2 regions of the Paenibacillus nitricinens genome follow, and region 2 is predicted to be linked to the other one. Evidence: predicted binding sites of a transcription regulator. Region 2 holds the regulator's gene; the other holds the start of a gene.

Region 1 (15,101 bases), 320 kb from region 2:
TCAGCACCATATGCGGGGTGCTTTGTATTTTTTTTGACACCTATTTATAGCTATAATATACTTGCTTAAGTAGAAAAAGATGAGCCTGATCCAGGCAATTTGTATGAACGATTTAGGGGAGGAACTTCAGTGAATTTACCCAACCGCATCACGCTATCACGTATTTGCCTAATCCCGATTATGATGTTTTTTTTGCTGGTGGATTTCAGCTTTTATCCAGAACCGATACATTGGGGCTCTTTTCAGCTATCTGTTAATCATTTGGTAGCAGCTGTGATCTTTTTGCTTGCTGCGAGTACAGATGGAATAGACGGCTACATAGCTAGGAAATATAATATGGTCACCAATCTCGGTAAGCTCCTTGATCCGTTAGCGGACAAGCTGTTAGTTTCCGCAGTTCTGATTTCACTTGTGGAATTGGGCAGATGTGATTCATGGATCGCAATTGTTATCATTAGTCGTGAGTTCGCAGTAACCGGGCTTCGCCAGATAGCATTGTTAGAAGGAAAAGTGGTTGCCGCCAGCAAATGGGGGAAGATAAAGACGGTTGTACAAATTGTAGCGATCTCACTGCTGTTGTTAAATAATTTCCCATTTCAATTCGTCAGCATTCCTGTAGACGATATTGCCATTTGGGCTGCTGCCTTGATCACTATCTACTCTGGAATTGATTATTTTGTGAAGAATAAGGAGCTATTACAGCTGCATAATGCTTAAGCATTATAGGCAGCTACATATAGGAGAGGTAATAGGTAAAGCACCTATTACCTTTTTTAAACCCTAAAAGTAGTGTATCTACATTATAACGAGGAGGCGAAAGCCAAGTATGAAAGCGGAGATTATTGCAGTAGGCACAGAGCTTTTGCTCGGTCAAATCGTAAATAGTAATGCCCAGTTTTTGTCTATTGAGCTAGCTGCTATTGGGATTGATGTATATTTTCAAACCGTAGTTGGGGATAACAGCAGCCGTCTGCAACAAGCCATTGAGATCGCTCAAAGCAGAGCGGATGTTATCATATTTACCGGTGGTATCGGTCCTACAGAAGATGATCTAACGAAGGACGCGCTGGCTGCTTCCTTAGGCCGCACACTTCATATAGATCGCTTGGCAATGGATCATGTACAACGTTTCTTTGATGATCGCAAGATCGTAATGACGGAGAATAATCGTAAACAGGCACTTATAATTGAAGGAACCACACCTTTGCCAAATGAGATTGGTCTTGCTGTTGGCATTGCTTTTGAGCATGAAAAGAAATATTATATTGTGCTTCCGGGTCCGCCTCGAGAGATGAAGCCGATGTTCGTAGATAAAGCTGTGCCGTGGCTCCAGCAGCACGCTCTGACGACAGAAATGCCACTTTATTCTAAAATGCTTAAATTTGCCGGTATCGGAGAATCACTGCTTGAGGATAAGCTAATTGATCTTATTCACAGCCAGACAGACCCAACCATAGCTCCTTACGCTAAAGAGGGAGAGGTAACCGTTCGTATTTCGACAAAGGCGCCTTCCGAGCATGAAGCTTACAAGAAGCTGGAGATTCTGGAGAAACAGATCAAAGAGATTTTGCCAGAACATTTATATGCAAATATTGATGTGCCGCTGGAGCAATTGATTGTGGATTGGATGGCGGATGCAGGTCTGACTTTAAGTGCGGCAGAGAGTTGCACTGGAGGCTTGCTGATGGAGAGTATAACTAACATTCCCGGCAGTGCTTCGATGTTTGCGGGAGGAATCGTCTGTTATTCCAACGACCTGAAGAAAAAACTTCTAAATGTGCCGAGTGCATATTTGGAGGGGCCAGATGCTCCAGGGGCAGTTAGTCGTGAAGTTGCCGAGGTGTTAGCTGATCAGGTGAGAATGATCGCGGATAGTGATTTCGGTTTATCTGTAACGGGTGTAGCAGGACCAGGCTATTCTGAACGTAAGCCAGTTGGACTTGTATTTATTGGTTTAGCTGAACGCGGGCGTAAGACAGAAGTGTATGAGCTTAATCTTAAAGGTACACGTGAAAATATACGACTGCGTACTGTTAAAGCTCTGTTGTATCGTCTATGGCGCAGACTTGAGGAACGGAAGGTGGAGACACCGCTAGAAGGCTCAGACTTGTAATGGGAGATTAGCCCAGTTATAATTGAGACATACGGAAGAACCGTGGCACTGAGATTTCTTTGCTGCGGTTTTTTGTATATCTGCGGAGATTTTGATCGCTGTTTTGGTTTTGATCATAAGTCGTTGATGTCCGGTGAAGTAGAGAAATCAGTTAACTTCTATGTCCGGAGGGAGGCTTACAATAAAAGGGATAATTAACGCTTGAGACAAAAAAAACGAATGTATGTTCGAAAAAAAGCTTGGCAAGACCTCAAAAACACGTTATTATATTATTATAAACAGTGAAGGAAGTGGTCTGATTGTCAGATCGTCGTGCAGCGCTTGATATGGCGCTTCGTCAAATAGAAAAACAATTTGGTAAAGGTTCGATCATGAAACTGGGAGAATCCACTCATATGCAAGTGGAAGTTGTACCTAGCGGATCTTTGGCACTTGATATTGCGTTAGGTATAGGCGGACTTCCAAAGGGACGTATCATTGAAATATATGGACCTGAATCCTCCGGTAAAACAACTGTTGCTCTTCATGCTATTGCAGAAGTGCAAAAACAAGGAGGACAAGCTGCATTTATCGATGCTGAGCATGCGCTCGATCCGAAGTATGCACGTAACTTGGGCGTAAACATTGATGAATTGTTGTTATCTCAGCCAGATACGGGTGAACAGGCACTTGAGATTGCTGAAGCACTTGTACGAAGTGGTGCAGTAGACATTATTGTCGTTGACTCCGTAGCTGCATTGGTTCCTAAAGCGGAAATCGAAGGTGATATGGGTGACTCTCACGTCGGTCTACAGGCTCGTTTGATGTCTCAAGCGCTTCGGAAGCTATCTGGTGCCATTAGTAAATCGAATACAATTGCTATCTTTATTAACCAGCTTCGTGAGAAAATTGGTGTTATGTTCGGTAATCCTGAGACAACCCCGGGTGGTCGGGCGTTGAAATTCTACTCTTCCGTACGGTTGGATGTTCGTCGCGTCGAAAGTATTAAGATGGGTAACGACGTTGTAGGTAACCGCACCAAGATCAAGATTGTGAAGAATAAGGTAGCACCTCCATTTAAACAAGCTGATGTTGATATCATGTATGGTGAAGGGATTTCCAGAGAAGGAAGTCTTGTAGACATCGGTACTGAAATGGACATCGTGAATAAGAGTGGTGCATGGTATTCCTATGAGGGTGAGCGTCTCGGCCAAGGACGTGAGAATGCCAAACAGTTCTTGAAAGAACATCAAGATATTGCACTCATCATTGAGAATAAGATCCGTGAAGCAAGTAATCTGTCCACTATTGTTGCTGCACCAAATGAAGCGGAAATCATTGCAGAGCAAGAGGAAGAAGAGAAGCTACTTCTCGAAATCGAACAATAGAATTTATTAAGGAATAGGACGCCCTGTGATTCATTGTTGCAGGGTGTCTTTTCTTAACAGTATAAAAAAAATATATTTGGGGTCTCCCAAAGTACCTGAGTACGCATCGAATTTAAGCGACACTTTGTGGGGATATTTTATTGCTATGAGGTGACAAGTAACTATGGTAATACAGCTGGATATGGATTTTGAATCGGATGAGCAGGACGTACAGGTCCTATCTGATTTTCCTGATGGAGAACTTTTAGAAATTACTAAGGTAGAACGTCAGAAGAAATCGGACCACCGCTATATCATACATTTCGGAGTCTATAACATGACTGTACACGAAGACGTCATGATTAAATATCGGATGATTACTGGAAATTCTTTTATGAAAGCCGATTTGGAGGAAATTGTTGTTGCTGATGAGCGACAGCGAGCTTATGTAGAAGGACTTCGTTATCTAGAACGGAAGCCACGAACCGCTATGGAAATGACTCGCCGTTTACGGCAGAAGGAAATAGGGGAGACTATTATTGCGGAAGTGGTGCAACGGCTGCAGCAAGAAAGATTTCTTGATGACCCCTTGTATGCAAAGCAATGGGCGGAGCAACGCATTACGAACCAGCGAAAGGGGAAAATGTGGATTCGCCAAGAGCTACGTGAGAAAGGAATCGACAAAACCTTGATTTCGGAAGCACTAGAGAATGTCAGTCCTGAACAAGAACTAGAGAGTGCACTTCAGATTGGCCGTAAGAAATGGAATCTTATTCGTGGTGAAGCCACAGATAAGCGCAGAAAGACTGGAGCCTTCTTAATGCGGCGTGGATTCTCGGGTGATATGGTGCGACAAGTGATTAATACTTTACTTGAAGAAGACAATTATGAGGGTGAAGATGAGGAATTTTACTAGACTCACTGATTCTCTTGACATTAATGCGCATATCGACTCTCTTGACAATGTCTTTTTATAAATAATAAAATATAACATGAATCGGCATAAAGTAAGAATCCTTTTTCCTTCCCAAAAAGGGGACTTTTTAAAACGGTTCGCGTACAACTCATATGAAATGTAATCGCCGGATAAGGCGGGCAGTGTGCATGTGCAGCATGTGCAGTATGGCAATCGGTTATTTACCGGTTTTTTGTATGGTGATGAACGGATAGTTTAACAACTGCACAATTCCCAGGGATATACCTTGGAGAGGAACCAACGAGGAGGTGAACAGATGCAAGCATGGATCTGGGTCATTATCGTTCTCGTTGTAGCTGCATTATTCTTTGGGTTCGGTTATTTTATTCGTAAATCCCTTGCAGAAGCTAAAATTCAAAGCGCAGAAAGAGAAGCCGTAGTCATCGTGGAGAACGCGAAGAAAGACGCAGAGGCGCTGAAGAAAGAAACAGTATTGGAAGCTAAGGATGAAGTCCATAGAATCCGTACTGAAGCTGAGAAAGAAACTCGTGAACGTCGGAATGAAATCCAACGGCAAGAGAGACGTTTGCTGCAAAAGGAAGAATCTCTGGATAAAAAAATGGAATCGCTTGAAAGAAAAGAAGAACAAGTAGCTAACAAAGAGAAACGAATTGATGAAACCCAACAGCAAATTGATGTTATTTACAAAAACCAAGTCACTGAATTGGAGAGAATTTCCAATTTAAGCATCGAAGATGCAAGAAGTATTATTCTTAGCAATGTTGAGCAAGAAGTTCGCCATGAAACGGCTCAAATGATCAAAGAGATTGAACAGCAGGCGAAAGAGGAAGCGGATAAGAAATCCCGCGAAATCATTACACTCGCTATCCAACGCTGTGCAGCTGATCACGTAGCGGAGACAACAGTTTCAGTTGTTACCCTGCCGAACGAAGAGATGAAAGGTCGGATTATCGGTCGTGAAGGCCGTAATATTCGTGCACTTGAAACTCTCACAGGTATCGACCTCATTATTGATGATACGCCGGAAGCAGTTATTTTGTCGGGATTTGATCCAATCCGCCGTGAAGTGGCCCGTACGGCACTTGAGAAGCTTGTGGCAGATGGACGTATCCATCCCGCTCGAATTGAAGAGATGGTGGAGAAATCCCGCAAAGAAGTGGACGAACGAATTCGCGAGTATGGTGAACAAGCTACTTTCGAAGTGGGTGTTCACGGATTACATCCAGATTTGATCAAGATTCTGGGTCGTCTGAAATTCCGTACAAGCTATGGTCAAAATGTATTGAAGCACTCCATGGAGGTTGCTTATTTAACTGGACTGATGGCCGGTGAGCTTGGGGAAGACATCGTGCTTGCAAAACGTGCAGGATTACTCCATGATATCGGCAAAGCGCTGGATCATGAAGTAGAAGGATCGCATGTTGAGATCGGCGTTGAACTAGCGAAGAAATATAAGGAACATCCGGTTGTTATCAACAGTATCGCGTCTCATCATGGAGATTGCGAAGCTACTTCGGTTATTGCTATGTTGGTTGGTGCAGCTGATGCATTGTCAGCAGCAAGACCTGGCGCTCGCCGTGAAACACTGGAAACGTATATTAAACGTCTAGAAAAACTGGAAGAAATCTCAGAGTCATTCGAAGGTGTTGAGAAATCATTTGCTATTCAGGCGGGCCGTGAGGTACGCGTGATGGTACAGCCAGAGAAGATTGACGATGCAGAGGCATTCCGTCTTGCTCGCGATATTACGAAGATGATTGAAAGTGAACTGGATTATCCAGGACATATCAAAGTTACCGTTATTCGTGAGACACGGGCTGTTGAATACGCTAAATAGGTGGAATATAAGGTTAAGGGATAAGATGTAACTTATACTTTCTTATATTTGTTGAGAATTGGCCCCTAAGCGGGGCCTTTTTCTTTTGAATATGAGGCCTTATCCATAAGCTATAGCGGTTAAGATTAGGAGGAGAGAATCATTAAAGTACTATTTATTGGAGATATCGTTGGAAATGTTGGCAGAAAGGCTCTTCGTGAGATGTTGCCCTCACTAAAAAGTAAATATCAGCCACATATCATTATTGTTAATGGTGAAAATTCAGCTGCTGGAAGAGGGATCACTAAGGCGATTGCGAATGAATTTTTTAACTGGGGCGTTCACGGAATAACGATGGGGAACCACACCTGGGACAATAAAGATATTTTTGAGTTCATCGATGATGAAGCCCGGATTATTCGCCCTGCGAATTTTCCACCAGGAACACCGGGAAGAGGTTATACGGTCGTTAAAGGTAACGGTAAAGAACTGGCCATTGTAAATTTGCAAGGCCGGACATTCTTACCTGCTATCGATTGTCCTTTCCGCGTTGGAGAAGAAATTGTGGAGGAGCTTCGTAGAGATCATAAATGTATTTTAGTCGATTTCCATGCGGAGGTAACCTCTGAGAAAATCGCCATGGGATATTTTATGGATGGTCGCGCATCGATTGTTGTGGGGACACATACTCATGTTCAGACAAATGATGATGTGATTTTGCCAGGAGGAACTGCGTATTTGACCGATGCGGGTATGGTTGGTTCAAGCGAAGGGATTCTGGGTATGGAAAGAGATGCAGTACTTTATAAGTTCACAACTCAGCTTCCAGCGCGATTTGTTGTCGATGAAGGCAAGTGGCAGCTTCACGGTTTATTTGCAGAATTAGATGAATCAACTGGTGCGGCAACTCGTCTGGAGAAGATACGGCTTCGTGAAGATGAATGGGTTATGAGCTAAGCGTATTACAGAGTATTTTGTTAATTCGGGTAATTTCGCCGAGTTAGGGTAAAGTGTGATATTTTTTATATCGTAACAGAGTATCTTGTACACCGTTTTTGGAAGACGTGGTCCGTAAAAAGAAGGAATTATTTCTTCTCTCGCGAATAACATCTAAAGTAGTGGAAGAACACCATTATTTTCCCAGGGGAGGTACTTACTATGGATGTATTAAAAGTATCAGCTAAATCCAATCCAAATTCCGTCGCCGGCGCATTAGCAGGTGTTCTTCGTGAACGTGGATCGGCCGAATTGCAAGCTATTGGAGCTGGAGCACTGAATCAAGCAGTCAAAGCAGTTGCCATTGCCCGGGGATTTGTTGCACCAAGCGGAGTTGATTTGATCTGCATTCCTGCTTTCACTGATATAGTGATTGATGGAGAAGATCGAACCGCGATTAAACTGATTGTTGAACCCAGATAATAGACCTATAGAATGAATGAGCCTGTTTACTTTTGTAAACAGGTTTTTTGCTTTTTATTTATAGTCTGAAGTTTTTTGGCATAGGATTTGAAATAGGGTCTTGGATGATGAATTATACGGCTAGAATTGCGAGAAAGTGAGGTTATAGAATGAGTGTTAATAAGCTTAAGGTAGCGGATTTTCATTGTGATGTGCTAAGCAAAATGCAAGCCTCTCCGGATATTAATTTTGACAATGATCCCCGATTAGATGTTACTGCAGAGCGGTTAAGATCGGGCGGAGTGGAATTGCAGATTTTTGCAATATATCTTTCGACAAGTAGGGGCAGAGCAAGCTTTGAACATGTTCTAGGGCAAATGGATCTCTTTAGGCAAAAGATAGTGAACACAGATGGGCTTCAGTGGTTACGGTGGAAGGAGCAAGTAGGGAATCGGCTAGTAGGCGCTCCTCCGCAAGCAATGCTCTCTCTGGAGGGCGTAGACGGCTTAGAAGGGAACTTGTTTTATGCCCAGCTCTGTTTCGAACTTGGAGTACGCTTTCTTGGTGTAACTTGGAATTATGCGAACTGGGCAGCAGATGGTGTGCTAGAGAAACGAAATGGTGGATTTACGGAAAAAGGGAGAAAGCTGATAGAATGGTGCAACGAAAGTGGAATGCTGCTGGATGTGTCGCATTTGTCGCAAGCGGGGTTCTGGGAGTTGGCTGATTTAAGTAATCGTCCGTTTATTGCCTCCCATTCGAATGCTGCAGCTATATGTGGGCATGTTAGAAATTTAAATGATGAACAGATTAAAGCTTTGATTGCAATGGATGGAAGAATAGGCCTGACCTTTTATCCGTGGTTTGTACGTGATGATGGGAAGGCTTGCATGGATGATTTGTTAAAGCACATTGAACATGTAAGTAGTCTCGGCGGAGAGAAGCATATGATGTTTGGCTCGGATTTTGACGGCATTGATACTTGGGTGGAGAAGTTGGAGCATCCGGGAAAATACCCTGATCTTATAGAACAGCTGCTTCGTTATTATCCAGAGGATACTGTGAAAGGTTGGATGTATGAGAATGCGACCTCTTTTTTAAGCGAAAACTTGCCCTCTCAGGTGTCTAAACCATGACAATCTTGTGCAAAAAACATAAAATGTCGAAAAAAGGGGCTTCGTTATGATGCAGCCCTTTTTATTTTTGGGTAAGAAGATGTATAATGGTTAATGGCTTGTACAGATACTAGAGAAAATACAAGGAGTGACTTTACAATGAGTAAGACTGTACCCGTAGGTGTGTCGGCTAGACATATTCACCTTACGCAAGAGCACGTGGAGGCTCTGTTTGGCCCAGGATATCAATTAACTGAGTTCAAACCACTTTCACAACCAGGACAATTTGCAGCAAATGAACAAGTAGCAGTTATCGGTAGCAAAGGTAAATTTGACAAGGTAAGAATTTTGGGACCTGCTCGTCCGGCTTCCCAATTAGAAATTTCCCGTACTGACTCCTTCGCACTTGGCGTGAAAGCTCCAGTTCGCGAATCTGGAAATATTGAAGGAACACCTGGCATTACGCTTAAAGGACCTGCTGGTGAAGTTGAATTAGAACAAGGTGTTATTATCGCAGCTCGTCACATTCACTTCCACACATCTGAAGCTGAAGCTTGGGGCATTGCGGATAAGCAATTGCTTAAAGTTCGTCTGGGTGGCGACCGCGGTCTCGTATTGGAGAACGTAATTGCTCGTGTATCTGACAGCTTCAAACTTGATATGCATATTGATACTGACGAAGCTAATGCTGCAGGTGCCAACAATGGCGACACTGCTGAAATCGTAGACTAGTCTTCATACGAATGATAAGAAGCGGGGGAGAAATCCTTCGCTTTTTTTTGTTTGTTTTCTGCGTGCAAAAATGTTATGTGACTAATATGCCCGCTCGCTTGAACATTTTTCCGACTGCATAGCTCTTATTGTTTCGTATTTGTGCGGATTTGTGCCCGATTTACACGAATAGGTGCAATAGAGTCCGATCGCTCAAAAAGATGTGTATTCAGGAGCATAGGAATTCAGGAACACAGAACTCAGGGTGGATCCTATCCTGAAATGGATTTTTAATGAAAATTGGTGCGATGATAAAGAATATCTATTATTATTTGACTGATTATGTTATGATTATTGTTTATGACGTGACAAAAGGATTTTTTGTTAAGAATATATGTATTAGAAATTAAGGAGACAAAATGACATTTAACGAACTGAATATTATGCCTGCGATTTTAAAGGCTTTAACCAAAGAAAACTATACATCACCTACACCAATACAGGAGCAATCGATCCCAGCTGTATTAGCAGGTAGAGATTTACTTGGATGTGCTCAAACGGGAACAGGAAAAACAGCTGCATTCTCTGTACCTATTATTCAATTATTAAGCGAACAAACAAGTCCCAATAAATCAAACAATGTGCGACGAATTCGCTCACTGATCTTAACACCGACAAGAGAACTAGCGATTCAAATTGCTGATAACATAAAAGCGTATAGCCAATATACAGATATCCGCTCTGCTGCCATCGTTGGCGGTGTATCACAGAAAGTACAAGAGCGTGCCCTGAATCAAGGTGCTGATATTCTAATTGCTACACCAGGTAGACTTATCGACCTGATCAATCAAAAACGTGTGGACCTACAGCATGTCCAAATTCTTGTCTTGGATGAAGCTGACCGTATGCTAGATATGGGCTTTATTCATGATGTAAAGCGAATTATCGCCAAAATGCCAACGAAGAAACAAACACTGTTCTTCTCGGCAACGATGCCTACTGAGATCTCCAAATTGATCAAAACCTTGCTTGTAAATCCAGTAAAAGTAGAAATCACACCCGTGTCATCTACTGCGGACAGAATCGAACAATCGATCTATTTGTTAGAGAACGGAAACAAGCAAAACCAATTGAATCTTTTATTACAGGATAAATCAATCGTTTCTGCGCTGGTGTTTACTCGTACTAAACGTGGTGCAGACCGTGTTACTCGTGATCTAGCAAAAGTGAACATTTCTGCACAAGCCATTCACGGCAATAAATCGCAGAATGATCGTCAGAATGCATTGCGGAATTTTAAAAGTGGTGCAACCCGTGTGCTAGTAGCTACGGATATCGCCGCGCGAGGAATTGATATTGATGAGTTGTCTCATGTAATCAACTTTAACTTGCCTAATATTCCAGAAACCTATGTGCACCGAATTGGTCGTACGGGTAGAGCGGGTTTAAGCGGGACTGCAATCTCTTTTTGTGAATCTGAAGAGCTTCCGTTCCTTAAAGATATTGAGAAATTGATCGGAAAATCGATTCCTGAAGTGAAGGATCACCCGTATCCGATGTCTCGTAAAACGCAGATGAAGACAGAACGATCTTCGAAACCGTCAGGTTCGAGATCTGCCTCTTCAAAACCGTCGACCTCTAGACCTTCTACAGCTAAACCTGCGGGGTCAAAGCCAGCGGCATCTAAGCCTGCCAAAGCAAAGCCTAAGTCTAACCCTCCACTAAAGCCAAAGTCTGAGTGGTTCACCAAGGGAAGACAGCAAACTTCGAGCAGCAGATAAGTTGTTTTGAACGCTGGACGTTTTATATAGTAAGATCTCAAAACCGTCAGAGAAATCTGATGGTTTTTTTTGTTTTTTGATGCTGCGGTAAGTTAATAGGTGATACTCTTTTATTTAAAAATAGAGGTGATGTTGTGGACGATACTAAACTATATACACTGTGGATAGAATCAGAAGAATGGTTAGAATAATATCGAAAAAGTTATTGCTGATCTTCTCGATGAGAGCGATTTCGACGTTAGATTCATTACAAAAAAGCCGCTACACAGTTCCCACTGTATAACGGCTGTTGTTATTATAGTTATGCAGTCGCTTCAATCGCGTTGTCCTGAATATAAGAACCAAGCTCTTGCTGAAGCGCTGTGCTGATGGAAGTCATTGGGAGGCGAAGCGTATCCGAATTGATTAGGCCATTTTGGCTAAGCATCCATTTGATTGGAGCGGGGTTCGATTCCTTGAACAAGAGACGGATGATCGGCAGTAGTTGTTCAAAGTTTTCTTTGGATAAGTCGAATTGACCCGATTTGAAGGCTTCGCATATACGGATACATTCTGCTGGATAAACGTTCGCAGTAGCAAGCATACCACCAGCTGCCCCGGAGCTAAGCATTTCAAAAAAGAGTGAATCGTCGCCGCCAAGCACAGGTTTGCTACCTGTACGAACTAGCTCAGTAACCATTTTGGTGCTACCAGAGCAGTCTTTTAATCCGACAACATGATTCATTTCTAGGATTGTACGTGCAGTATCTAGGGTCATAGCAGTACCCGTACGACTTGGAATGTCATAAGCCATGATCGGAATACCTACTTCTGCCGCTTTGCGGAAATGGGCAATGATGCCCTCTTGCGATGGACGACTATAATAAGGGACGACTACTAGTGCGCAATCCGCACCAAGGTTAGCTGCGATCTCTGTGCGTGCTACCGTAGAAGCTGTGTCATTGGTTCCTGTACCGACTACTAAGGGGATAGATGTAGATTGTAAAAGCTCACGAGAAGTGTTTACTAGAAGCTGCATTTCATTTACGGTTACAGTTGGCGATTCACCGGTGGTTCCATTAACGACCAGACCTTGTATGCTGTTGTTAATAAGGTTCTTTACATAACGCTGATACGAATCCAGATCGACTTCACCAGCAGCATTGAACGGGGTGACCACGGGGACATAAATTCCATAAATCTGTTGTTCTGTAAGCATAAATTATCGGCCTCCAAAATATTTTAATTCCTCTACATACACTTTACCATGGAATGTTGCATCGTCGTTAGCTATAATAAATGATGTGTATCATCAAAAATATTGATGTTAGGGTGAGGTTATGGATTTAACCTATTTACGAACATTCCGCGAGGTAGCTAAACGTCAGAGCTTTACACGTGCTGCTGAAGAGCTAGGTTATGCCCAGTCGAGTGTTACGATGCAAATACAGAAGATAGAGAAGGAATACGGAGTCCCTTTAATAGAACGGCATGGTCGCCAATTGCGTCTTACCCCGCCTGGAGAAGAGCTATTGAAGCTATTCGTGGAGATTTTGGATCTGTATGATCGTTCTAAAGAAACCATCGCCCAGCAAATAGGAGGCACGCTAACAATTGGGACAATAGATTCATTAGCCGCATTCTACTTGCCCCCTTACCTACAGCAGTTGAGGACGAAATTCCCGAAACTTGATATCCATCTACAAACTATGCAGGAAGCTAGTCTTGTGGCCAAAATAAAAGACGGGGAAGTGGACATCGGCTTGATGCTTGATCGTACCACTACGGATTCTCTACTTGATCGTACGATCATTAGAGACGAACCGCTTGTATTGATCGCCCCCATTAATCATCCACTTGCCCGGAAGGATATAGTAAGCTTACAGGATCTAAATAACTGTGAATTAATTGTTTCTGAAGAAAGCTGTATTTATCGGAGTCTGTTCGAGAATCTGTTAAAGGATCACGGCATTATATTCCGCATAGGCTTTGAGCTTTCGAATCTAGAAGCGATCAAACGTTGTGTAATGAATGGTCTGGGAATTGCCCTGCTACCAAAAATCGTGGCAGAGGAAGAAATTGAGCGGGGGAACTTGGCCGAGCTGCCCTTCGCACATCCGGAAATTCACTTTGATCTGCAGCTTCTGATGCATCCCAAGAAATGGAAGTCCCAGCCGTTGCAATTTCTAACGCAAATGTTACTTGTGAATGAATCGTTAGCGAAAGGTAGCATTATTTAATGAAAGTCGCTATAAATATTGACATTCAAAATCAGTTTATGTTATATAAAAAGAAGAATTAGCACTCATCTAAGAAGAGTGCTAATCATAGAGTGTTGTACAAGAAGGTTATTTTGAAAGGAGATTTATTTATTCATGGCCAAAAAAGAGTTTAAAGCCGAATCGAAAAGATTGCTGGAAATGATGATTAACTCCATTTATACCCAACGAGAAATTTTCCTGCGCGAGTTGATTTCCAATGCAAGTGATGCGATTGATAAGATCTATTACAGAGCATTAGCTGATGAAGGCCTGGTCTTCAACAAAGAGGATTACTATATTAAAGTGAGTGCTGATAAGGCGAACAGAACCTTGACGATTTCCGATACAGGGATCGGGATGACTCAAGAGGAACTGGAGAATAACTTAGGAACGATCGCGAAGAGCGGATCGCTTGCTTTTAAAAAAGAGAATGAAGCTAAAGATGGTCATAATATCATCGGACAGTTCGGTGTTGGCTTCTACGCTGCGTTTATGGTGGCAGATGACGTTACAGTGATCAGTAAGGCACTAGGCAGCGACGAGGCCTTTAAATGGGAGTCTAAGGGCGCTGACGGCTATACTCTGGAGTCTGTCGAGAAGGATTCTGTGGGTACTGATGTTATTTTGAAGATTAAAGAGAATACCGAAGAAGATCAATATGATGAATATCTGGAAGAATATCGCCTGAAATCCATCATTAAAAAATACTCCGACTTCATCCGTTTCCCAATTAAGATGGACGTGAAGGAGCAAAAGCCAAAAGAAGGCACAGAAAACGAGTTTGAGGAAGTTGTTCAAGAACAAACCGTAAACAGCATGGTACCAATCTGGCGGAAGAACAAAAGCGAGCTGACCACAGAAGATTACGATAACTTCTATGCAGAGAAACGTTACGGCTTCGACAAACCGCTTAAACATATTCATATCAGTGCCGATGGTGCTGTAGTATATAATGCAATCCTGTTCATCCCAGAAAATACACCTTTTGATTATTACACAAAGGAATATGAAAAAGGTCTTGAGCTTTATTCCAACGGTGTATTGATCATGAACAAATGTGCAGATCTGCTGCCTGACTATTTTAGCTTTGTAAAAGGTATGGTAGATTCAGAGGATCTTTCGCTGAACATCTCCAGAGAGATGCTCCAGCATGACCGTCAGCTGACCTTGATCGCTAAGAACATTAAGAATAAAGTGAAGAGCCAACTGCAAAGCATGCTGAAGGATGAAAGAGAGAAATATGAGCAGTTCTATAATGCTTTTGGCAGACAGCTTAAATTCGGTGTGTACAATGATTATGGAATGCACAAAGATACACTTCAAGACTTACTGATGTTCTACTCCTCCAAGGAGAAGAAGCTGGTAACACTGGACGAATATGTATCAAGAATGCCAGAAGATCAGAAGTACATCTATTATGCATCCGGAGAGTCGATCGACAGAATCGAAAAGCTCCCACAAACCGAGCTGGTATCGGATAAAGGGTATGAAATTCTCTACTTCACTGATGATATTGATGAATTTGCGATCAAGATGATCCAGTCGTATAAGGAAAAAGAATTTAAATCCGTATCCAGTGGTGATCTGGGAATCGAAGCTGACGAAGCGGACAAGCCAACGGAAGCGGAAGAGAACGAAAACAAG
Region 2 (15,101 bases):
CGTCCCCTCTAGGTTGGTGAAGTAATAAGATCCTAGCTATTATACACCGAGAAACGTTTTAAGTTCAGTTAAATCGGCACAAATTTCATCTGGTGAGATCCCTGTAATGTTTTTATAGTGTTCAAGATTCTCTGCGTTAGTCAATCCAGTAAATACAAGAACTGTACGACAGCCCGCATTTACTCCAGCAGCTATATCTGTACGCATATTATCACCAACTACCACAGCATGTTCAGGCTCAATATTTAGAAGATCTGTTGCAAACTTGATTAAATGAGATTCCGGCTTACCAATCACTACGGGACTCACACCACTAGCAGCCTCGATGGCTGCTCCGATCGTACCTGCACCTGGCATCACCCCATCATCTGAAGGGAGCATTAAGTCTGGATTGGTGAGTACAAACTTAGCACCTCCCATAATCCAGCGAGAAGCTTGCGATAGCGAAGTATAAGTGAAAGATCGATCGATGCCTTGCAGTACATAATCGGGTGAGTCTGTGACGATGCGGAGCCCAGCTTCGGTACAAGCCACATGCAAACCCTCTTCTCCAAGTATCGCCACTGCAGCCCCAGGTGATTCCTCAGCTATGTAACGTGCGGCCGCCATTGATGAGGTACATACCTCCTCAGCTTTCGCATCGATTCCCATTCCACATAAATGTGCAGCCACATTAGCTGCTGTACGCGATGAATTGTTGGTAACAAATAGAAATGGAATGCCCGCTTCACGCAGACCTTTAATCAGTAAATCTGCACCAGGAATCATTTTATGCCCATGGTATAACGTACCATCTAGATCAATCAATAATCCTTTAATCTGTTCCATTATAAATCCCTCTATTTCCATAAGAAATTTAATTAATGTAATGAATAAATAATTGTATTAATAAAATCTAAGACCAGGCTCAGCTTGGATTTAGAATAGTTAGTAATAATTTTTTTTGATGATATTGCCCCTTGGTTTTCGGCAAGATTTCCAGCCATTCGTACTGCTTTCACCCTGTGATTACTTTAAATCTAACACACTTCGTCGAATGAAATCGAACGAGAGACTCATCCAGCATTTTTTAGCATAGCACTGTCATTTCCTGCGCTTTCCCGGAAAATAATCATTTCCCCAATTGCCCGTTTTGACCTCGATAAATTGGATATGTGCTGAATTCCTCAGCTAACAATGTCTCAGGAAAAATGAGCTCAGCTTCTTCCAGCAAAGGAATCAACTCTTCAGACGAACTGTAACGAGAGCTGAAATGAGTCAACAATAGTTGTCCTGCTTCGGCTTCCTTTGCTAGCTCTGCAGCCTGACGAGCTGTGCTGTGATGATATTGATAAGCCATTTCTGCCAGATCATGAGCAAAGGTAGCTTCATGAACGATAAGGTCTGCATGAAGTGAGAGTTCTAAAGCTCCTGAACAAGGTCTTGTGTCTCCCAAGATCGTAACAATACGCCCTCTTTTAGGTTCTCTAACAACATCAGCAGCGCAGATACGAACACCTTCATCCGTTATAACATCTTCACCTTTTTTTAATTTTCCATATAACGGTCCAGGTTTTAAGCCATAGCTCTTTAGTAATTCCGTATTGAGGCTCCCGGGACTATCCTTTTCCGTTATCCGGTAACCATAGCTATCAATACGATGCTCTAATAATGCTGCCTCCACTTTAAAACCATCATCCTCAAATACCGTTCCTCCTGTATGCTCGACAATCTCAATCTTGTATGGAATTCGGGATTGGCTCACAGCTAAGGATATATCTAAGTATGCCTTCAATCCAGGTGGACCATAAACCGTTAAAGGCGAAGTCCCTCCCTGATAACCACGACTAGATAATAAACCTGGAAGACCAAATAGATGATCTCCGTGTAAGTGTGTAATAAATAGCTTTTCCAGCTTCCCTAGGCGAATCGGTGAGCGAAGAACCTGATGCTGAGTCCCTTCCCCGCAATCGAACATCCAAATGCTACGGCGTTCTTCCAGAAGTCTTAATGCAATCGACGTTACATTGCGTTGTATCGTTGGTACCCCTGCATTCGTACCTAAAAAATATAATTCCATCCTTGTTCCTCCCTTCCTCTTATTGGCTGAACAATCTCTTATCTATTCTAAACGTCCTTCTTCCAGCAAAAAACCCCCCAGTTACGGGAGGTTCCGCTGATAGGGATACAATTCCCCTACAGACCAGGTGTATAAATGAAAGAATTACAGCTTCTCTACATTAAAATACTGCGCCTCTGGATGAGCGAAAACCATCGCCGAAACGGATGCCTCAGGCTCCATCATAAAGCCTTCTGTAAGATGGACACCGATATCCTCCGGGGATAGTAGCTTAAATAGTGGTCCCTGATCTTCCAGATCTGGGCATGCCGGATAACCAAAGGATACACGAATCCCTTGATATCTTGCTCCATGTCTTTGTTTCATGGTCATATCGGCAGGATCTGGGAAACCCCATGTATCCCGCATCATGTGATGAACACGCTCCGCTAATCCTTCTGCGATCTCTAGCGCTACAGATTGTAAGGCATGTGAGCGTAAATAATCTCCATTGTCCTTAAGGGCTGTTGAGAGTTCACGAACACCGTGTCCCGCAGTTACTACTAAGAAACCAACATAATCCATAATTCCACTCTCGACCGACTTCAAAAAGTCTGCTAGACAGAGATAAGGTTCTACACCTTGTCTTGGGAAAGTAAAGGTATGCAGAATCTCGGCTGTATTCTGTGGATTATACACGATAATATCGTTACCACTGGATTGTGCCGGGAAGAATTGATACATCGCATGAGGAGTAATCGTACCTTCCAGCATCGCTTGATGTAGAATGTCATCCACAGTCCCTTTTAACTCAACAGTCCGTTGATCACCAGCAGCTAACTGAGCTTCTACAGAACCACGTAGTCCCAGATGATGACCCAGCAGCATTTGCATGTTCACATAAGGGATAATATGCCCCAATGGATAATTACGAATGACATGACGTTCTAAATCCGGTGGAACAAATACAGGAGCATCTGGAGAAATTTTGGAGCGTACTGCTCTTGTTAGCTTAGGAAGCTCTTGCTTTGGAGCTACCGCAACAGCCGCTTCAGCTTCCACGCGAATTTCCTCGGCAATTTTCTCCCGTTCAACTGGGTTCATCAGCCGATTAGCAATATCAAGTCCATCCATAGCATCCTTAGCATACAGTACTAAACCATCATACTCAGGGCGTATCCGTGTTTTGGTGAACTTACGAGTCAGAGCAGCACCGCCCACCATAATCGGCACATCAATCCCTGCCGTCCGTAAGTCTTGTGCAGTCAGCACCATTTGCTGTGCCGATTTTACGAGCAGTCCAGACAATCCGATCGCATCAGCTTTTTCTCGACGAAACGCTTCGATAATGGTCTCAGGTGGTACTTTTATACCCAAATTAATGATCTGATAACCATTATTCGATAAGATGATCTCCACCAAATTCTTACCAATATCATGTACGTCACCTTTTACGGTTGCCAGCATGATTTTACCTTTTACCGATGTCTCATCCTTCTTCATAAATTGCTCCAAATGACCAACAGAAGCCTTCATTACTTCAGCGCTTTGCAGCACTTCGGCAACGATCAATTCATTGTTATTAAACAATCGTCCAACCTCTGACATACCTGCCATTAACGGACCATTGATAATCTCCAAAGGTCCTGATTTGGTAAGCGCCTCATTCAGATCCGGAATGAGCCCTTCTTTCGTGCCTTCAACCACGTAAGAAGCCAGGCGCTCTTCTAGGGACAGGTTAGAAATCTTTTCTTTTTTCTCAATCTTCTTCCCACGGAAGGCGGCAACAAAAGCAGCAAGCGTGTCGTCATTCGTATTATAAATTAACTCCTCAGCAAGATGACGGTCTTCAGCAGGAATAGAAGCATAACGTTCTACCTTCTCGGTATTTACGATCGCATAGTCCAAGCCAGCCTTAGTACACTCATAGAGGAATACTGAGTTCAGCACTTCACGTCCAGCTTCCGGTAACCCAAAGGAAACGTTACTGATCCCCAAGATCGTATGAACACCTGGAAGAGCTTCTTTGATCAAACGAATGCCATCTATTGTTTCTTTGGCCGAGCCGATATATTGTTCATCCCCGGTGCCTACAGGGAACACAAGCGTATCAAATATAATATCTTCTGCCGCTAAACCGTACTTATTCACCAGTAAGTCATAAGAACGTCTAGCAACTTCCAATTTATCCGTAGCCTTGATCGCTTGTCCAGTCTCATCAATCGTACCCACAACAATAGCTGCGCCATACTTGTGAATCAAAGGAGTGACCAGCTCGAATTTTTCTTCACCATCTTCAAGGTTAATAGAGTTAATTATCGCCTTACCTTGACAGTACTGTAATGCCAGATCAATAACATTAGGGTCGGTAGTATCGATCATCAAAGGAACTTTAACCTTTTTTACAACCAATTCTAGAAACAGCTTAATATCTTCAGTCTCATCACGGTCCGGATCTTGCACGCAGACGTCGATCACTTGCGCGCCGCTCTTCACCTGTGCACGGGCAATTTCTGAGGCTTCCTCATATTTACCTTCGACGATAAGACGTTTAAACTTGCGTGACCCTAATACATTCGTACGTTCGCCTACCATGTATGGACGGTTGTCGTTCTCAATATAAATAGGTTCAATCCCTGAAAGTGCCGGTGGATGATTTCCTGCAAGCGGACGTGGAGGGAATTGTGAAAGCGCCTCAGACATAGCACGGATATGTTCCGGTGTCGTTCCGCAGCAACCCCCAGCAATGTTAAGCCATCCCTTTTCTGCAAACGCAGCAATTTTACGCGCAAGCGAATCAGGAGATTCATGATAATGCCCATTCTCGTCTGGCAGTCCAGCGTTCGGATAACAACTCACAGCTGCAGAAGAGATTGCAGAAAGTGAACGAATATGATCACGCATGAACTCTGGACCCGTCGCACAGTTCAGACCTATAGAGATAGGCTTCAGATGTTCTAAAGAAATATAGAATGCTTCAATGTTCTGACCGGCAAGTGTGGTGCCCATCGGCTCTATTGTTCCCGAGATCATCACTGGCAATTTGATACCCGTCTTCTCAAATGCATTTCGAATACCTATACTTCCAGCTTTCACGTTCAGCGTATCCTGAGAAGTCTCAAGCAATAATGCATCTACAAGACCATCAATCAATGCCACTGCCTGTTCCTCGTAGCTATCAACGAGCTCTTGGAAAGTGACGCCCCCTGTAACAGAGAGTGTCTTTGTTGTAGGCCCCATCGCACCTACGACATAGCGGGGACGATCTGGTGAATCATATTTATCAACGGCATTGCGGGCTAGCTTTGCTGCAACCAGATTAATTTCACGAGCCCGCTGCGGAATATCATATTCAGCAAGTACAACAGACGTTGCACCAAATGTGTTCGTTTCAATGAGATCAGCACCTGCTTCAAGATACTGCTCATGAATCGTCTGAATGACTTCTGGACGGGTTAATACTAGCATTTCATTACAGCCGTCCAATTCTTCCCCACCAAAATCCTCACCTGTCAAAGGCACCTGTTGGATCATTGTGCCCATGGCACCATCTAGAATTAATATTCTTTGTTGTAAGCTTTCCTCAAGTGTATATTTAGCCAACGTATAGTCCCCCCAGTAAAACATTAGAGTAAGTTTAGCAGAATAAAGGAATTTCGAAAAGCCTTCCTTTCCACTCTGCATTATCTGTAATCACAGGAAATGCTATTCTTTTAATTATGGTTTCACAGAGAGTTCTTTATTAGGCATAGAATGCTGAGTTCTTGCAGTTACGTGTGATGTAACAATATATTGTCCTTCTTTCGCAAGTGTTCCTTCTGCTTGATAGATTCCATCACCGACTAGCTTCCCTTTAAATTCAATTTTCTGTTCACTATCATCTTTGCTCACAATTTCGAACAGAACCTCTTTCGCATCATCCACTGCCTTGTTGTCTTGCGTCACCACCGCCTCAAAGGTCACCTTCTGATTTACAACAACCTCTTCAGGACTCCAATGTAACTCAACCTTAATAGGCTCCATAGACATGTCCATGTTCATATTCATATTATGTACGCCAGAATGTTTAGATTGGTCTGATGAACATCCTCCCAATACTAAAAGTGTTGCGCCTAATAATAAAGGAACTATTGTTCTTGAAATCTTCATTTAGATTCCTCCCAGTCGATTTGAATACTAAGAATCTACCAATTCATGTTATACATTCTCCATCTATTATACACATTATTATTGGTTTTTCAGTATTTCGCAGCAAATCAGCTAAACTCTTGTGACTTAGATCATATACTAGTAAATCTCATCTATCGTACTAAAAATGATGTAGATATAAAAAAGACAGCAAGTCTCCTAGTAACTAGGAACTCACTGCCTTCTTAAAGCTTAAATGAATGAAAGCCTCAGCTCAATTTTATAAAGATTGGACTAATGATAGAAGCTCTCCAAGATGTTTGATTTCATAATCCGGCTGAATTTCCGGATCTGGCTGTTTGCCTTTTCTATTAATCCAAACCGTAGTCAAACCTGTTGCCAACCCACCACGAATATCCGTTGTAAGCTTATCTCCGACCATAACGCCTTGCTCAGGTGAAATATCCAAAAGCTCTAGGGCATGCAGAAAAATTTCCTTATCCGGCTTTCCTTTGCCGAAGCTTCCAGAAATCACGATGTGATCAAAGAAAGGAACGATTTCGGGTACACCATCCAGTTTTTCTTGTTGCAATGCAGGGCAACCATTGGTCAGAAGCAATAGCTTCACTTTACCCTGCAGCTCTTCAAGCACCTGAATCGTTTCATCATAAATGTAAGGCCGATTTCTACGCTCTGCTGCGAATTTGGCTGCTAATGTCCCAGCAAGAGCTTCGTCCTCTACACCAAGTGCTGCAAGACCACGACGCCATGCCTCTTTACGATATCCCGGTGCAAGCTGCTCCAATTGACGAAATTCCGGCTGTTCACCTGCAGTAAAGTTCCCCCAAAGTGCTTCAAACGGATTAATCCCAATCATTTTTGTAAACGGGTTCGTTTCGTAGGATTCATAAAGTCCTATGGCTTCTTTACGCACCGCAATTTCCAGCTCTTGTGGATCAATCGTATCCCCAGCGGCTTCACATGCAGAACGAAATGCTTCATTGACGCTCCGATCATCCCAGAGCAGTGTATCATCAAGGTCAAATAGTACGGCGGAAATTGGCATTACAGGTCTCCCTCTCCCATGGCTGGTTAATTTCTATTCGTGAATTACTTCAATTTGGTGAGCTTTTGCGAATGCTTCCAGTCTAGTCCCCATCGCAGTTGTATCATAACGATTCATAAGTCTGGTAAAAATCCATTTCGTGCGTTTGCCTTTATGCTTAATGACAACTGCTCCACGCGAGAGGATGATTTTCTCAATATCAGAAGCTGGCAGATAGCGTTCGCGATTGAATTTTATAGTAGATAGTCTAGCATTCTCTACCTTCAAGTACGGACGTCGGAAGAACAGAAGTGCTGCTAGTAAGTAGTACAAAACGACTCCTAACCAGTTCATAAGCATACCATTACCTTTGGCTTGGTCCACTGAACCAATCATCCAAAACATAGTACCTAGCACTAATAACACTACTGGAAATGCAATGTTACGGCCTTTAAAGGTTTCGGTGTTCTTCCCAGGAGATTTAGATTTAGATGCGTAAATCGTTTCCTTCCCCTGTTTCTTTCTTTGCTTGTTGATTTGCTGCGTGTTGCGTTGAACCATTCTTTCCCAAGAACGGGCCATATGCGTTCCCCCTAGTCATCCAGAAATATCTATGAAAAGGAACAGGGTGTTAATGCTTAAGCCCCTTGTTACCTTGTTCATGCTCATCATTAACAACCAATTCAATCGTATTCAATTGTGCTCGAAAGTTATTGCGGATATTCCCCAAATAAATTTCCCGAAGCTTGGCGCGTTCCGCCGTTTCCTCTTGATTAAGGCCTACGCTCTTCTGTTTGCGTGCCAATTCGTTAATACGCGCGACCAACTCATCAATATTCAAAACTTTCCCTCCCCTTATAAATTAATTCTAACTCTGCCATGAGAAAAAGAGCTTGTCAAGGTTTACTCCCTGCAAGCTCTTCATGTCCTCTTAATATGTTCTTAGAATATTAATAAATAGGTAAAGAGAGAATATCTCCAGCATTAATCTGACTACCTTTTATGCCATTGGATTTTTTAATTCCTTCTATATATACAGCCGTCTTCATATCAGAAGGTTTATTCTCAAGAGCAATACTCCAAAGTGTATCTCCACGTTCAACCACTACGCGCTTCTCATCCTTCATTAAAGTAGTAGATCCTGCAAATACATTACCCACTACTGTAAGTCCTGATAGTACGAGCACAATGATCAATGTCAGCTTAATAACAAAATCTCTACGGAACAAACGCATCAAGCCTTCAAGCAAAAACTCTGTGATTTCTTTAATCTGAGCTGAATAACGGGTAATAGGATTATGTCCTAAAGATTCAACCACTGGGGCTTTATCGTAGATGCTACGGTATGTACTGTATTTTAACATGAATATCATCCTCCAAACACTTGTTCTCACTTCCAAAATCATAATAACACGAACATGTGTTTTGTTCAATACTATTTTAGAACAATTGTTCTCTTTTTTTCAGAGGTTAATATTTACCATATTATTCATCTAAGAACCCGCTCTTACCATTTAGATGAAGGAAATGTAATCAATACAAGACTACCATTTATTAACTCTATCGAATTAATATTTATAATAGTTAGAACTTATGTTTGTGCGAACGGTAGTTCTATGTTATAATTTTCCCAAACATTACTATATGGGGTTGATTCCAATGTCAAAGATTTCAAGTCGCCAGCTGGCGATCCTGGAATTTATACGTAGCGAAGTCCGCAGCAAGGGTTATCCTCCTTCCGTCCGGGAGATTGGAGAAGCTGTTGGTCTTGCTTCCAGCTCCACAGTTCACGGTCATTTGGATCGGCTAGAGAAGAAGGGACTTATCCGTCGAGATCCAACGAAGCCTCGTGCGATAGAATTGCTTGGCCAAGAGGATTCTGAGAATGTGCACCATTTCGCACAAACCGTCGCTCGAATTCCTGTCGTAGGTAAGGTTACCGCCGGGGTTCCTATCACTGCTACTGAGAATATTGAAGACTACTTTCCCCTTCCAACACACTATGTTGGAGATAACAAAGTATTTATGTTATCGGTTCAAGGTGACAGTATGGTCGAAGCTGGGATTATGAATGGCGACTATGTTATTGTTCGTCAACAACAAACGGCTGATAACGGAGATATCGTTGTAGCTATGACCGAAGAAGATGAAGCAACCGTTAAGACTTTTTATAAAGAACGTGATCATATACGTCTTCAGCCGGAGAATCCGGCGTACGAGCCTCTTCGCCTTAATCGCGTGACCATTCTCGGCAGAGTTATCGGATTATTTCGAGATATCCACTAAGTATGCACTCCTACCAAAAAGGCTGTTCCGCGAATGCGGAGCAGCCTTTTTTTCTATGCATTTAGCTTAACCACCATCCCGAACATATGTACCCGTAGGCTAAAATGACCATTTTTAAGAATAACCGTTTAGGCATCCTGCTCATATCTTAATTAGAAAGGAGTGTGCACAATGCCAAATTACCGGATTATAGTTGATCTGACGCAGCGTATGCTTTATCTTCTTGATAACGACATTGTGATCAGGGGCTTCCCAGTCGGAATCGGTAAAATGTTAACTCAATCACCACTCGGTGAATTCACAATCATTAATAAACAACCCGATCCAGGCGGTCCATTTGGGGTCTTTTGGATGGGACTATCTAAGCCTCACTATGGGATACATGGAAATAATGATCCCTCATCCATAGGGCACGAAGTATCCCATGGTTGTATTCGTATGTACAATGAGGATGTGTTAGCACTAGCTGCGATTGTTCCAATTGGAACACTAGTAACGATCAGAAATTAAATCTATCCATAGATAAACACGCCTCACTCCTTGCTTAACGGAGGGGGCGTGTTTGTATTTATGTATTTTTGATGACCTAATAGGAATTATGTGGTTATATGTCGAATAATGTTAACAGGATTTCAAATTGAAAGGAAGTGTTTCGTTTTGAACAACTCAAAAATTAGAACCCTCGTCGATTTTAAAGTCGATGCACTTGTTAAACTCTCTGGCTTATTGTTAAATAACGATCAAGCTAGTGGAAAAAAAGTAAATCTACTCACCTCATTTGGCAGTATTCAAGGGACCATCTCCCCTTCCACCTCCAATAAAGAGGATGTTTTTGACTTAAAATCTCTAATGGATGATGTCATTGTAGATGAATACATATCTTATTTAGGTGCGGAACATCCCGATAAAAATTTCAGTTATAACTTTGTAGTCCTTAATGATGTTTCTGTTAGACCCTATGCTAGCAATGAATCTCCGATCGAATACAAACAGCTAATTGTTTATACCGATCAAATCACAGCCTTCAATTTCTTATGATTTTGACATATTTATTTTAAAAAGCTCTCAACAAAGCACTCAGCAGTTGCCCCAATTTTGCATTCAGCTTGCAAAATCGGCAGAACTCTGGGTGCTTTCTCTTTTTCTTATCAGTAGTCGTTTCCTAAATTCCCACGATTTTCGATTATAACAGATACTAGTAGAGAGGATTCAAGCATATCTTTCAATAAGCAATAAACCTTGCTCTACTGAGATCATTGGAGGTGTGGTTAGATGCTGATTTTTTTGATGTACATGTTTGGCATTTTAGGGGTAGTCTTAATGCTAAGTGCCGGTATTCTAGAATTGAAAAAACTATCTACTTCTTCTGAACTGTCTAAGCTCTTAAACGCAATCTCCTCTTTTAACATCATATTCACCAAAACATTCATTCCCCCCAATCAATCTCACTTGATCGCACTTAACGAATCTTATAAAAAAATAGCTATAGGCACCAGCGATCCGAAAACAAGAAAAAAGGCTATAGCAAAGCTATACTCCTTCGAAAATGTATTGGGTTCAGAGATTGTCGTTAACGCACTAACCCTTTCAAAGGTATCTAAAAGACAACAAAACAGTAAAACAACTGCTTCAAGTGCGGATATTAATGTGCTTAATAGCGCTGACGAAGAGGCTGATGTTATCGAGGAACTTACGCTTAAAATATACATGAATAGCAATGAAATACCTATGTATAGCATTTCCTTCTTGCCAGGCTTATTGCCCATTCAACAATCCGACAATCAGTACAAAGAAGCTTACTCCCAGGTACAGCAATTGCATGCGTTCTTTAGGTCGATCGTATCCGAATAAACACACCTCTTTCGCCCCTTATTACTTCACTTTACTTTTCCAAATTAGAAATTTTGAAAATCTTAAGGAATGACAAAAAACGGTCCTTTTGGGAGGGCCGTTTTCGCTGCAGCCAACATTTATTTTAAAACTGCACACTAAATCCGTTAAATTGATGAATACCCGTACCATGAGCGACAAGATCTCGTTCACGTAATTCACGAACTGCCTTCATAACCTCTTGCAAAATAGCTGGATCTAGACCCAACGTATTATGAGAACCGAATACTTGAGATACGTTTGGAATTTGCGCAATCTTTTCTAAAGAAGCCACTAAATCTGCCGGGCTAGTAGAGGGATAAAAAGCATAAATTGGCGTAACATCATACAACAAATCTCCTGTAAACAGATACCTGTTGGCATGATCAAAGATGCTAATATGACCTGGTGAATGACCCGGTGTGTGGTAAATTTCTAATCTACGCCCGCCTAAATCAAGCACATCTCCCTCTCGCAATAGAGCAGTTGGTTTCCCTTGAAAAGGCGTATACGTATTAGGATCAAACGTCTCAGGAACAGGTAGAGTAATATCTCGGCTCATATCTTTTCTGATCTGGGCAAGGGACAAACCTCGTATTCCATTAATTAGCCAATCCTCATCCTCTTTATGAACATAGATCGTCTCAAATTGTCCATGACTGCCTATATGGTCTGCATGCACATGCGTAGTGATGACAGCGATAGGTAAATCCGTTAACTGATCCGTTATTCTTTTTATATTATCGATGCCTAATCCCGTATCAATCAACACCGCCTGCCCTTCCCCTAACAGCAAAAAAGAGTGTACCTTTTCCCAATGTCCATATTCACTGATTGCATAAGTAAGTGGATCAATTTTCGTGACTGTGAACCATCGATCTTGAATCAAGTATGATCCTCCATTCCGTTCCATTTCTCCCTTACCTGCTCTTCACCTTTATAATAGTCTGCTTGTTGATCTGCCTGATAAATTTCTTGATAGGGGAGAATGTTGATTTTACCTGAGTCCGGATATTCGCAAACATCTATGCCCTGGTTCGTTCGGAGATCAAGATACTTGCAAGGTGCATCCGTATGATTATAAAGTTGATGCGCTCCTTCAGGTCCCATTTCAAAAAATAGCACATCACCTTCAGAAACCTCAGTAAAACCCTCGGGAGTTCTTAACATCGCTTTTCCCGTCAAAATCACAAATATTTCTTCAGCGTTTCTATGAAAATGATAAGGAAAGGAATACTTATCTGGATCAAGCGATCTTATGTCGAAGACAAGATGTTTAGAATTAGCGATCTCAGCTAACCTCTCACTCGTATGCCAAGCAAACTCAGGGATCGGTGATAACTTTTGCTTAAACGAAACTGTATTTTCATTAAAAATCTTCGCCAAATATAACACCCCTCATCCTTTATGCCGTTCTTTCAATATAATCTGTTTGGTACTTTATGTAAATAATGATTATTAGGTTTAACAATGAAAAAGCCCCGCCAGCTTTGGCGAGACTCTTATGTGAGATATCCTATTTATTTTGAAGAACGATTTTGATTTCTCCATCTGAACTAAAACTCAAAACCGTAAAATCAGTATTGATTTCAAGTTCTTTCCAATCCTTAGGAAGCTGGTAAGCTAGTTTGCCACGAATTTTCTTTCCCGCAGCTAAAGCGCCGTCCATTGTTCCTATTTGACTATCCAAAGTATGAGCCATGAGATCTTCATTTATAGAGAAGCTGTCTTGATACGCATTGAACATTAGCATGGAGCTTACCATATAATCTTTACTGGAAATATTCTCAAGTATAATTCCGATTTCTACAAACTCATTACCCTCTGATGGTTTTACATAATCGTTTCCCTTAGGCTTATCAAGAGATTCAACTGTAAGCTTAAAATTCTTAGTTGTGATGGTTTGTCCAACTTCAGTTATCATCGTTTCTTTTGGCTCTTCAGTAGGCTTGCTGGTAGGCTTTTCCGTTTCGACCGGTTTCTCTGTTGCTGCAGTATCATCTACCTTTGCCACTGCTGGTTCTGATTTTGATACTGTAGGTTCACTATCATTCCCCTGTGATCCAATCACCCCTATTACAACAAAAACAATAATAAGCCAAAACCACCATTTTTTAAAAAAAGGTTTCTTTGTTTTCAATATTCTACTTCCTCTCAGATAATATCCATTTCCAACTTTTACTAGAAAAATATACCCATATTATCCTATGAAAGATATACCTTTGCAAGAAAAATATAAAATAATGTCAGATGATAAGAATAATTGTGACTGTTATATTAAATTCCATTTTACTAGAACTATAAATATAAAATACCTCAACGGCAAAGACATCAAGGGTCTAAAGGTTCTTGTAAAAAGTCATGTATTGCACTCTTTACCACGCTTGAACTTGAGTGAAGTAAAGATCACAAGAAATATAAGAGTCCAGCTATAACCAAGGAGAGAATCCCTCCTAAAGCAGTCCAATTCGCTACTTTGTTTTTAATTTTACGGTCTTCTTTGGATTCCGAATAAAAATTCCCTCTTTGCTGAGTACCTGTCGTAAATCCTCCAACACATATACCAGAGATCACAAAAAAAGCCAGTCCTATATATATGAATATGCGCATATTAGTGCTCCTCCCAGGAAAGTATTGTATATCTATATATAAGATATTCTAACATTATTCTCCACTACTAATCGGAAAAGTTAAAATGATGTATGGGTATTCTCCTTTTCCATTCGATGGCATGAAGCCGACTCACATACTCATCCCTGACCCGTTTCGTATTGGTGCACAACAAAAGACCATACCCGATTGAGTATGGTGATAGGATCTATTCTAGACTTAAGGCATTAAGAGGATCGACCCATCCTATTACGATTCCGTTGTCAAAATTAACAATAGATGAACCAAAAAACCATGTGTCTCCATCATTAATTATAGAGCTTGGTGTTCCCATAGACTTTTTAACTGTTTCTTTAGTATCACCGAGTCCAAACTTTGTGATTCCAATTGAGCTAATTGATGCTTCCTTACTACTGGCTATGAATTCTGATGCAGCTTCTGTCCCTCTGTCTCTATTCCTTACTGCATCAAACACTGATGTTCCATCTTCATATGTTGGATTTGGTTCGCTTGCAGTTTCAGTAATCAACTGATTTCTCCCATGATCTAATTCTGCCTGTACACTTTCTATAACACTTTCTTTGATTTGTTCATTCTGTGAATTTATCGCTTCTAATATTTCATTCTTATAGCTTTCAAACTCACTTAATTTTGCATCTATATTGCCAACAGTGGACCAAGAGTCGCTAAAAAGTATCTTTGTTTCCCCTGTTATTCGATTGATCAATACCGGAAATTTTTGATCGAGTTTATCATACTTATATATTCCAGGGTAGATGAAAACTCCAAAGGCTACAATACATATTATAATAAATACGTACTTAAATATTTGCTGAATCTTAGGTTTCCACATTAATGAATTCCCCTTATATATCCACATCGGTTGCGGTATTTACTATATCATCTGTAATCTAAACATTTCCTAACAATAACTGTAATCCGGACGATATTTGATTTGCAATCCTAAACCAAATATTGTAATTATAAAAAAGAAGAGAAAGACGCCGTGAGGAAAGGCAGGGTACGATTAAAGCTGTGGACGTCATCATCACTTTATTCACAGCCATTATAAACATCGTCCTCGTGTTCATCTAACTGAACCCGAAAATCAAACCCAACAAAGGG

Evidence for each region. The regulator LexA, encoded in region 2, represses DNA repair genes until DNA is damaged. The targets are predictions, from matches to a motif close to CGAACATATGTTCG.
Region 1: a site for LexA is predicted at 2,330-2,343, ahead of recA (recombinase RecA). Genes of this name have one in related genera too.

What each region holds. Positions count from the first base shown of each region.
Region 1 covers NZ_CP183948.1:4,027,935-4,043,035, reverse strand. The annotation lists gene pgsA (CDP-diacylglycerol--glycerol-3-phosphate 3-phosphatidyltransferase) at 130-717, shown strand; gene ACN6KS_RS17850 (competence/damage-inducible protein A) at 827-2,113, shown strand; gene recA (recombinase RecA) at 2,413-3,480, shown strand; gene ACN6KS_RS17840 (regulatory protein RecX) at 3,644-4,375, shown strand; gene rny (ribonuclease Y) at 4,692-6,233, shown strand; gene ACN6KS_RS17830 (TIGR00282 family metallophosphoesterase) at 6,375-7,169, shown strand; gene ACN6KS_RS17825 (stage V sporulation protein S) at 7,371-7,631, shown strand; gene ACN6KS_RS17820 (dipeptidase) at 7,781-8,746, shown strand; gene pduL (phosphate propanoyltransferase) at 8,885-9,457, shown strand; gene ACN6KS_RS17810 (DEAD/DEAH box helicase) at 9,856-11,217, shown strand; gene dapA (4-hydroxy-tetrahydrodipicolinate synthase) at 11,519-12,415, opposite strand; gene ACN6KS_RS17800 (LysR family transcriptional regulator) at 12,537-13,436, shown strand; gene htpG (molecular chaperone HtpG) at 13,572-15,101, shown strand, end outside.
Region 2 covers NZ_CP183948.1:3,710,188-3,725,288, forward strand. The annotation lists gene ACN6KS_RS16390 (HAD-IIA family hydrolase) at 40-828, opposite strand; gene rnz (ribonuclease Z) at 1,112-2,059, opposite strand; gene metH (methionine synthase) at 2,204-5,581, opposite strand; gene ACN6KS_RS16405 (FixH family protein) at 5,756-6,187, opposite strand; gene ACN6KS_RS16410 (HAD family hydrolase) at 6,447-7,232, opposite strand; gene ACN6KS_RS16415 (hypothetical protein) at 7,266-7,793, opposite strand; gene ACN6KS_RS16420 (DUF896 domain-containing protein) at 7,843-8,052, opposite strand; gene ACN6KS_RS16425 (LysM peptidoglycan-binding domain-containing protein) at 8,162-8,575, opposite strand; gene lexA (transcriptional repressor LexA) at 8,871-9,497, shown strand; gene ACN6KS_RS16435 (L,D-transpeptidase) at 9,669-10,007, shown strand; gene ACN6KS_RS16440 (hypothetical protein) at 10,155-10,535, shown strand; gene ACN6KS_RS16445 (hypothetical protein) at 10,770-11,348, shown strand; gene ACN6KS_RS16450 (MBL fold metallo-hydrolase) at 11,473-12,255, opposite strand; gene ACN6KS_RS16455 (cupin domain-containing protein) at 12,252-12,752, opposite strand; gene ACN6KS_RS16460 (DUF4352 domain-containing protein) at 12,883-13,506, opposite strand; gene ACN6KS_RS16465 (DUF5316 family protein) at 13,773-13,976, opposite strand; gene ACN6KS_RS16470 (hypothetical protein) at 14,185-14,829, opposite strand.